One region of the Rummeliibacillus sp. TYF005 genome, then DNA from elsewhere that is predicted to be linked to it. Evidence: riboswitches for the same ligand, from Rfam matches in the RefSeq annotation. Region 1 holds a riboswitch; each other region holds the start of a gene.
The links. A riboswitch is a leader RNA that binds a small molecule or an ion and turns the genes downstream of it on or off. The one in region 1 is predicted to bind cobalamin.

Region 2: it holds a riboswitch for cobalamin, as region 1 does, so the genes downstream of both, CW357_RS16340 (hypothetical protein) here and CW357_RS04815 (ABC transporter substrate-binding protein) in region 1, are expected to answer to the same signal.
Region 3: it holds a riboswitch for cobalamin, as region 1 does, so the genes downstream of both, CW357_RS05590 (Ig-like domain-containing protein) here and CW357_RS04815 (ABC transporter substrate-binding protein) in region 1, are expected to answer to the same signal.

Annotation. Positions count from the first base shown of each region.
Region 1 covers NZ_ML122545.1:7,527-10,815, forward strand. Annotated here, with positions in the region: gene argS (arginine--tRNA ligase) at 1-179, shown strand, start outside; cobalamin riboswitch at 1,017-1,207, shown strand; gene CW357_RS04815 (ABC transporter substrate-binding protein) at 1,319-2,278, shown strand; gene CW357_RS04820 (FecCD family ABC transporter permease) at 2,275-3,270, shown strand; gene CW357_RS04825 (adenosylcobinamide amidohydrolase) at 3,273-3,289, shown strand, end outside.
Region 2 covers NZ_ML122591.1:12,072-15,360, forward strand. Annotated here, with positions in the region: gene CW357_RS16335 (M20/M25/M40 family metallo-hydrolase) at 1-1,102, opposite strand, end outside; gene CW357_RS16340 (hypothetical protein) at 1,423-1,632, opposite strand; cobalamin riboswitch at 1,812-1,994, opposite strand; gene CW357_RS16345 (YdhK family protein) at 2,099-2,710, opposite strand; gene CW357_RS16350 (reverse transcriptase-like protein) at 2,851-3,289, opposite strand, start outside.
Region 3 covers NZ_ML122546.1:58,411-61,699, forward strand. Annotated here, with positions in the region: gene panF (sodium/pantothenate symporter) at 1-634, shown strand, start outside; gene CW357_RS05585 (transcriptional regulator) at 812-970, shown strand; cobalamin riboswitch at 1,111-1,295, shown strand; gene CW357_RS05590 (Ig-like domain-containing protein) at 1,454-3,031, shown strand; gene CW357_RS05595 (DUF4430 domain-containing protein) at 3,114-3,289, shown strand, end outside.

The sequences.
Region 1 (3,289 bases):
TCGCTAACTACATCCAAGAACTTGCTGCAACATTCCACAGTTTCTATAATGCAGAAAAAGTTTTAGATGAAGAAAACAAAGAACGCTCTGAAGCACGTATCGCATTAATCACAGCAGTACGTACAACATTAGCAAACGCACTAAAACTAATAGGCGTATCAGCACCAGAAAAAATGTAATATTAAGTGCTGAGGGCGCTCGTTCAGCTGCGACAAGCGCTGGAGGGCTCGAATCGAAAGCGTGTTTTCAGCTTTCGACCGAGAGACCGAAGCGACTCGAGCAGCTAGCGCCCGAAGCCGGATAAAGTTAAATGCTGAACGCGTCCGTTTAGCCCCGACAAGCGCTGGAAGGCCCGAATCAAAAGCATGTTTTCAGCTTTTGACCGAGGGACTGAAGCGACCTCGAGGGGCTGGCGCGAGAAGCTGGATAAAATTAAATGCTGAGGCGGCTTGCTCAGACCCGAAAATCACAAAAGCTTTCGAATCGAAAACGTCATTTCAGTTTTCGACCGAGAAAGCGTTGTGACTCGAGGGACTAGCCGCAGAAGCTGGATAATTTAATTGCTGAACGCGCTCGCTAAGAGGAAGATAGCCTAAAAGCGCAACATCGTGTCGCAACGGCTATCTGACCCATATCCTGTGGGCTCCCGACAAGCGCTGGAAGGCCCGAATCTCAAAAAATAAGCAAGGGCATCGTATATTTTGTGTGAAAATATGCGATGTCCTTTTATTTTGCTTAGCTTTTTTACGTAGGAAAGAATTAGGGGACATGTAAGCTCCATCGACTAAAATTACTCAATCGAAAGAAAAAATAAGAGATACATAGCTTCAAGTATAAAATTACCGAGAGTATAAAGTTAGGAAACTCGCGCCCTGTTTAGCACAACTCAGGCACCAATTAGCACAACTCATAAGAATTATACCCCCACTCAATAGGTCAAAACTATTCCGTAAAACTTTAATTATTTTAAGGTACCTTCCATAAAAACAAAATATTCGGTATAATGATAGACAATTCAATAGTTAAAAAAGTACGGTTCTTAACATTCGGTAAAATGTTAAGTGAAAAGGGAAATCGGTGAAAATCCGATGCGGTCCCGCCACTGTAAGTGTGAGTAACTCGTATAATTGCCACTGAAAAATTTTCGGGAAGGCACGAGAAGCGTTGAACACAAGCCAGGATACCTGCCGTATTTAAAGACACCAGTTTAACTACGAGGATAGGATGGGTGCCAGTATATTTAATATTTACTGGATTCATGATGCCTCTCGAAAAAATAGAGAGGCTTTTTATTTTGCTGAAGGAGGCACTTCGATCAATGAAAAGAATATGGCAATTAGCAATAATGCTCACAATGGTATTTGCTTTACTTGTAGGATGTGGACAAGGAGATTCGCAAAAATCATCTAGTGACAAAACAAATTCTACGCAAACAACAAAAAATACGTCTACATATCCAATGATGGTAAAAGATGCACTCGGTAACAATGTGGAATTTAAAGAAGCCCCTAAAAAGATAGTTTCTTTAGTCCCTAGTAATACAGAAATATTATTTGCGCTAGGTTTAGACGACAAAATTGTAGGTGTAACTGATAACGATAACTATCCAGAAGCTGCTACTAAAAAGGAAAAAGTGGGCGGCATGGAATATGATATTGAGAAAATACTAAGTTTAAAACCAGATGTAGTGTTTGCGCATGAATCCAATGCCAAATCAGTAGAGGCAGGATTACAACAACTAAAAGATGCAGGAATTACTGTTTTTGTAGTAAAAAATGCAACAAACTTTGAAGAAACATATAACACGATCGAACAAATTGGCCAAATTACAGACAAAGGGCAAAAAGCAGATCAAATTGTTGAAGATATGAAAGCAAAAGTACAAGAAGTTCAAGATAAAGTAGCAAATGTGAAACAACGTTCTGTTTTTGTAGAAACTTCAGATGAACCGGAAATTTATACAGCAGGTAAGGATACATTTATGCAAGAAATCTTAGACCTAGCAAATATCAAAAATGTTGTAGATGATCAATCAGGTTGGTTTAAAATCGATTCAGAGCAAATTGTTAAACGTAATCCAGATACAATGATTGTAATGGAAGATGTTCCGAATATCGTAGAAAAAGTAAAAAAACGTCAAGGATTTAATAGTATTACAGCAGTCAAAAATGACGCAGTTGTACAAGTGAATCAAGATTTAACAGCTCGGACAGGCCCTCGCCTTGCTGATGGTCTAGAAGAAATAGCAAAAGCAGTTTATCCAGAGGTATTCAAATGAGGAAAATAGTAGTGGGGTATATTGTAGCCATATTCATCTTGTTACTGAGTATATGGCTCGGTATATCTGTAGGTTCTGTAAAGGTACCACTAAGTACGTTATGGGATACAGAAGCTGATGAAATGGCAACAAATATTTTATGGAATATTCGTATGCCACGTGTTTTATTGGCTGGACTTGTTGGAGCAGCATTAGCAATTGCAGGTGCTGCTTTTCAAGGCTTATTAAAAAATCCACTTGCTGATCCATATACGTTAGGAGTGTCATCAGGTGCCTCAGTAGGTGCAGTGATGACGCTTTTTTTCAATATTTCAGCCCCTATTTTAGGGATATTCACTTTACCTACATTTAGCATGGTAGGAGCAATGCTATCTCTATTTGCAGTGATTGGATTTGCTAAATTAGTTGATCGTACGATGAAGATGGAAACACTTATTTTAACAGGAATAATCATGAGTTCATTTTTAAGCGCTGTTATATCATTAATGATTGCGCTAACAGGAGAAGAACTTCGACAAATAATTAGCTGGTTGATGGGAAGCGTATCGATGCGTGGGTGGCCTTATGTGAAGATGGTATGGCCATTCATCCTTATAGGGGCATTGATGTTATGGTTTAATCGCCGTGAGCTAAATGCTATGTTGTTTGGAGAAGAAAGGGCAAAGTATTTAGGTGTTAATGTGAAAAGAAGTAAACTTATGCTTCTACTTGGGGGTTCAATGTTAACTGGTTCGGCGGTCGCGGTTTCAGGAACGATTGGCTTTATCGGACTAGTTGTCCCACATATGACTAGATTACTATTTGGTGCAGATCATCGTCATCTATTACCATTATCTTTTATCAATGGAGCATCATTACTGATTGTATGTGACTTGGTCGCCCGTATAATCATTGCACCAACAGAATTACCTATCGGTGTTATAACATCCTTTATTGGCGCGCCGGTTTTTGCTTATATTTTCTTCCGTCAACGTAGAACGAAGGGAGCATAGGAATGCTTAATGTAAAACA
Region 2 (3,289 bases), on a different contig from region 1:
TTAATTCTTTTACCTGCTTTATACCCATTTTATTAACTGCATAGGTATATAATTCTTCAAATCGAACTACACGAATCTTGCCAATTGTTGAAACGCCTTGTTTCTTACAGATTACCTCGTAACGTGTTTGACACTTTTCCATAGCCTCTTTCGCTATTTCTTCGAATAAGTTCATGATTTCTCCGGCACTCCGCTTCATGAGGAAAACATTGAACATCGAAATGGCACGATAGGGTGTCTGTGTAGAATATTGTTCTTTTAGATCGGTTAACTTCAGCGAAACTGGAAGAGGGGTTTGTTCACCAAAGTCTTCTTCTAGAAATTTTTCATTCCATTCCATTTCTGCTGTTAGAAAAGCACTCATAAAAGGTGCAGTCATCCCTTTTAAAGGTTCTCCTACATGCGTCTCTTTCCCATAGAAAAGTGCTGCAGGCATAATCTTTCCAATTGAACCAGAGTAAACATATTCTTTTAAATCAGTTGGACCTTGAGAAAAAGAAGGTTCACTATTTAAAAATAATTTAATCTTCAAATTTTCTTTTTCTTGTAATTCTGATATAAGTTTCACTGCTTGTCGCATGCCTGCTGAATTGACTTCTTCATCAGGTACAGTAACAATTAGTAGATTAATAGGCCATTTTTCCGCAATAGCTCTTTCAATGATTTGCATATGTAGTGCTAAGCCGATTTTCATATCCATTACCCCTCGGCCAAATAAGTAATCCCCACTTACTAAATCTTTTTTGGCAGATTCGTTTAGCATACTTGGATCTGCCTTAAAAGCATTCGTTAACACTTCAGGCATAGTTGCTATAGGAATAAATGAACCGTACTCTTCAATTTGTACTGTATCAAAATGACTAATTAAAACTACAGTTTCATTTACATGTGAATTTTTGTATAATGCTGAAACAACTTGTCTCCCGCGGTCAACATCACAAAGTTTTAGATAAGATGGGTTTTCCTTAAAGTATTGAAGTTGCTGTAATTTTGCTTTTAGTTTACTTGAAAATAGTTGTTCCCCTTTTGTCATTGTCTGACTTTCCCAACTGACAAGCTCACAAAGGAGCGAACGTAATTTCTCTGGTGTATTCCACATCATTCTTCCCACCATCCTTTGGCATTATTAAATAGCATCTCCTATAAATAGGTAATCTTATATTTTGAATATACGTAAGTTTTTATATATAGTCAATGTATTAAAACCTAACATAATAAAAAATTCCTTTAACAAAATTATCAATCAAACAAAATAATATAAAAAGCGCATTTATTTTTTATTTAAATGTCAGGTAAAATAACATAAATCGGAATATAAAACTAAAAAGCGCATGGAAACAATCTTCTATGTTTTCATGCGCTTAACTATATTATTATTTCTAAAAAAGCCTATAAAATTTAAAATTTCAAAAAGTACTCAAATTAATAACTTCCTATTATTTCATGTTTAACATTTAAATAAGCGTAGTTAATATTTAAATACTGTTCACAATTTTCTTCTATCAATTCTCGTGTAATCTCTTTCAAAGACATTGATTTAGAAGTCCCAACAGATATCATTAGTTGCTGCTTCATCTTTTGTTCATACATGGTGACAATTTCATGATTCATCGTTTTCTCTCCTTTTCTCATAAAAAAACACATCCGTCAACATTTAGAAGGATGTGTTATGAAAAACTTGCTCTCTTATACGACTTCGACCATAGCAAAATAAGCCCTCTAAAAAAGGGAGAACTTTGCGGTTTTGTCGTACAATGAGCATGCAGAAGATATTCTGTCACACTCTACACCTCCTATCCTCGTAGGTTATATGGCTGTACTCGAAAAAAGGCAGGTCTCCTGGCTTATCTTCTCTGCTCATCGCACCTTCCCGTTTTGACAGTGGTTTTTGCGATTTGCTCTGAATTACAGTTGCGGGACAGCGTCGGATTCTCACCGATCTTCCCTTTTAAACAAATCAAAAAATGATTTGTACCCTTTTTCTTCTTATTCCGTTTCTCTCATTATAACATATTGTTATTAGTAGATTATATAATCTATCTTTATCACAAAAAAAGAAACTTCTATTTAAAATCTCATAGAAATTTCTTTTAATTTTTTATTTATTTGCTACTAGTTCACTTTCAATCAACCATTTATGATTTTTCACTTCATTCCCACCAGTAGTTGGCTTATAGTTGACCATGTAAACTGTTGTGTGAATTCCAGATTCAATTGTAGCAATAGCACCCTTCATACCTGGCAAATGGTCTGCATCAAGGGTCACTTTCGCTCCTGGTTGTAGAATTTTACCGGCTGCTTTTTTTATTTCTTCTTGAATCACCCATTTGTGATTTTTGACTTCTTTTCCACCAGTAGTTGGTTTATAACTGACTGAGTAGGCATTAGTCTCATATGCACCAACAATCGTTCCTTTTGCTCCATTCATGCCAACCATATGATTGGCTTGAACGATTACTTGACTTCCTACTGGATACGTTGGATTTTTAGCTTTTTTAATATCTCCTAAAACTACACCAGAATTATTATGATTCATATGATTATTTTCTTCTGTTACAGTTTGTTTATCATCTAAATTTAAATTATCATCAGGAGCTATATCCACATTTTTGTTTACATCAATATTTTCTCCCTTTAAAACATTGCCACAGCCAGATAATGTGATTAACGCTGTGAATACAAAGATGATTATTTTCATTTTGTTTTTCATGCTGTTTCCTCCAAGTTTCACTTATATGTTCACGCAATATCGGACTTATACTCTTTGAGAAAAGTATTCCCGATATTCCATTCTTTAAACAATAGAAGAACGCAATAAAAAAATTTATAGAGAAAAAATTCTAATTTCTATCAATCATGTTCCAATATTAATTCTATTTGTGCAATAATTTCTATACCATGTATTGCTTGAGTTGCCAGTCGATCAGCTTCTACATTCAATTTTCGAGATACATGTTCATATTCTGCTTGAATGCCTAATTCTTTTAACTTGTTATCAATTTTGTCAGCCCAACTCATTAACTCTGGTTCTAGTACTGCCCATTCACCACTCATTTGGTTGATCACGACTTGAGAATCACCGATAAATCGAATATTTGTGTTTTTAACATTTAATAATTCTAATTCTGTAATACTTAGTTGAAGTGCTGCATATTCGGATTCGTTATTCGATTTCAACCCTACTGTTTGTGCATTTTTTCTAACCCGAAACGGCTTGCCATTTTGCTCAAAATAGATGGCACAACCTAAACCTGATATAGTCGTTTCTCTATCATAACCACCGTCAAAA
Region 3 (3,289 bases), on a different contig from region 1:
AGCAATCATTATTGGAACAATTGCAATAGGGACAGTTATGTTCGGGATGCATTTAACAGGGGTATTGGCACGCCCGGTGTTACCTGGTATTGATATCGGTGATAAAGTTATGCCACTTTTAACATTGAAGGTATTACCACCTTATTTGGCAGGTATCGTTTTGGCTGCTCCAATGGCTGCGATTATGTCTACTGTAAATGCTTTGCTAATGCTTGTAAGTTCTACTATTGTGAAAGATATATATCTAAACTATATTAAGCCAAAAGCGAATGATCATGAAGTGAAAAGACTAAGCTTTTTGGTCACTGCTTTAATCGGCTTAGCGGTTATTATTATTGCGTTAAAACCGCCTAGCTTGCTTGTATGGCTTAACCTTTTCTCATTTGGTGGCTTAGAATCTGTATTTGTTTGGCCTGTTGTATTAGGTCTATATTGGAAAAAAGGAAACAAATATGGAGCAGCTTCTTCCATGATTGTAGGTTTAGTCAGTTATATTTTCATTTACGAAAAATGGGGAACAACTTTCTTAGGAATGCATACAGTAACAACTTCTATTCTATTATCTCTTGTAAGTTATGTAGTAGTTAGTCTTCTAAGTAGTTCTAAATTTAAAGACGTTAAACACATCATTTAAAGATTTAAACTCAAGCTTTATTGTACTAATAGGGCTTGAGTTTGTTTATGTTTACGTATTGTATAAAAATTTATTTTAATATTTGTTTTTTAAGAAAATTCCGTTGACAGATGTTTTAGACTGTTATATATTATTATCAATAATAATATTTGTTATATAACAGGAGGAGAAATACAAATGGATATGTATAGAGAAAGCTATGAACGATATTGTAACGCATGCCAAGAATATGGATTGGAATCGAAAGACTTTTACTTTTTTATCAATCATCTAACGGAAGAACAACTTAATGCCTACAAAGAATACTCAAAAAGGAGAAACGACCAAAATGACTGATGCCGTCGCGAGTGACTTATAAACCCCCTGCTGATCATATAATGATTGGTAGGGGGTTATTTATTTTCGTCAAAATTTAAAAAATATTAGAAAAATATTTACATGACCTAAAGAATGTGAAATACTGATAGATGACAATTACATAACTTTTAGATAGAAGTGCCTATCAATTGATAGGATAATAGGGAAATCGGTGGAAATCCGATGCAGCCCCGCTACTGTAAATGTATTTGAACTTCGCGTATACCACTGGCTAACAGCTGGGAAGGTGCGAAATTTCTAATATACATAAGCCAGGAGACCTGCTTTTATCTTTAGTTCTGATCTTCGAGGGGAGGTATCGAACTGTGAAATACATATGTTTATTTCACGTCCAATTATCTTTACATATATATGTAAAGACATTAAATTTGTATTGCTTTCATTACCTCTATTCTAGAAGACAGTTAAGCGTTAATTGTCCAAATGAATGGAGGTATTTTTATGTACAAAAACAAAAACTTTAAAAAATGGATTGCACCAGTCTCATTAGCTAGTTTATTGCTCACATCTCAACTTCCTGCTTCAATTATTGCCCATGCAGAGGGAAACAAGGAAGTAAATGCATCAGTGAAAAATGTTGAATACCAAAAAGCTTTAAAGAGCTCAGCTTTATGGCTATACAAAAATACCCCAAATGCTAAGTTTGGAAATGAAGATGTTGTAACTGATTTAGCACAAACTGGATTCCCTGTTGCAAAAAATTATTATACAAATTACTACAAGAATATTGTTTCAAAACTAAAAGCAAATAACGGGAAAATCTTCGATGGAGAAAGAGAAGTCTCATCAGGTAAGTACGGAAAAGTAGTACTAGCATTAACATCAATAGGAAAAGATGCTTCAAATATTGAAGGTTTTAATTTAATTCAAACTATGATGGATAAAGTTTTGAAGGAACAAGAAAATCAAACTTACTCTGCAACATCAAATTATAATGTACTTTATGCTCTTGATTCAGCAAATTACAAACTTCCTGCTGATGAAAAATATGCAAATTTAAAAGAGCAAATGGTAAAAGATTTATTAAATGATCAATTTACGGATGAAAACGAAGGTTCATTTGGGGTTGCATGGCAATGGCCTGGTGTTGATAGTACAGCTATGGTAACGACTGCATTATCAAACTACACATCTAGAGATGGTGTTAATGAATCGCTTAATAAAGCATTGAATTATTTATCACTCAAATTAAATAAAAATGCAGGTTACGATGGCTACTATGGTGGAGATAGCCCAGAATCTATATCACAAGTAATTCTAGCGCTTACTTCTTTAAACATTAATCCAAAATCGGATCTTCGTTTTATCAAAAATAACAATTGGTCTGTATCTAATTTATTGACTACATACGATCAAGCATCGGGTGGATTTAAAAACTCTCCTACATCAAAAATAGCTAACGATATGTCTACCGACCAAGCAAACCGTGCTTTAGAAGCATATGATCGTCTAGTAAATAATGAAAAGAAATTCTACGATATGTCGGATGTTAAAGCTGAAAACCTTGCATATGACACAAAAGCTCCTAAATTACCAACTGTTAAAACAGTAGCAGACAATAAAACTACTGTAACTGGTAAAACAGAATCGTACGCTACCGTAACTGTGAAAAATGGTTCTAAAATCATCGGTACAGCCATTGCAGATTTTAAAGGCGCATATTCAGTCAAAATCAAAAAACAAAAGGCTGGTACCACATTAAAAATTGCAGCAACCGATCTTGCTAAGAACACTAGCAAGACTGTCTCTGTAAAAGTTGTTGATAAAACAGCACCAAAAACACCAATCGTTAAAAAGGTAACAAAAAATTCTACAAGAATAGTTGGAACAGCAGAAGTGAAATCAACCGTTTATGTTGTGAAAAATAAGAAAGTAATACAAAAGGGAAAAGTCTCATCGAAAGGTAAATTCTCTTTATCTATCAAAAAACAAAAAACTGGTACAAAATTAACGGTTTATGTTAAGGATGCAGCCAATAACAAAAGTGCATCTAAGACGATTACTGTTAAATCAAAATAACTAGTCAACAATGTAAATTTTAACCCAGGGTGTTAGAGACAAATTCTAACACCCTATTGACATCTATATGGAGGTGTTATTTTTGAAGAAAGTACATTTTTATATTCTTTCTTTAATTATTGCGATAATCTGCCTTGCTGGTTGTAAAGTCCAAACAGTTGAACAATACAATCATCAAAATACAGATGAAAAAAGTGTAGAAGATTCTAATGAGAAAGTAATTCCTATAAATGATGATAAGAAGAAAGAAAACTTGGC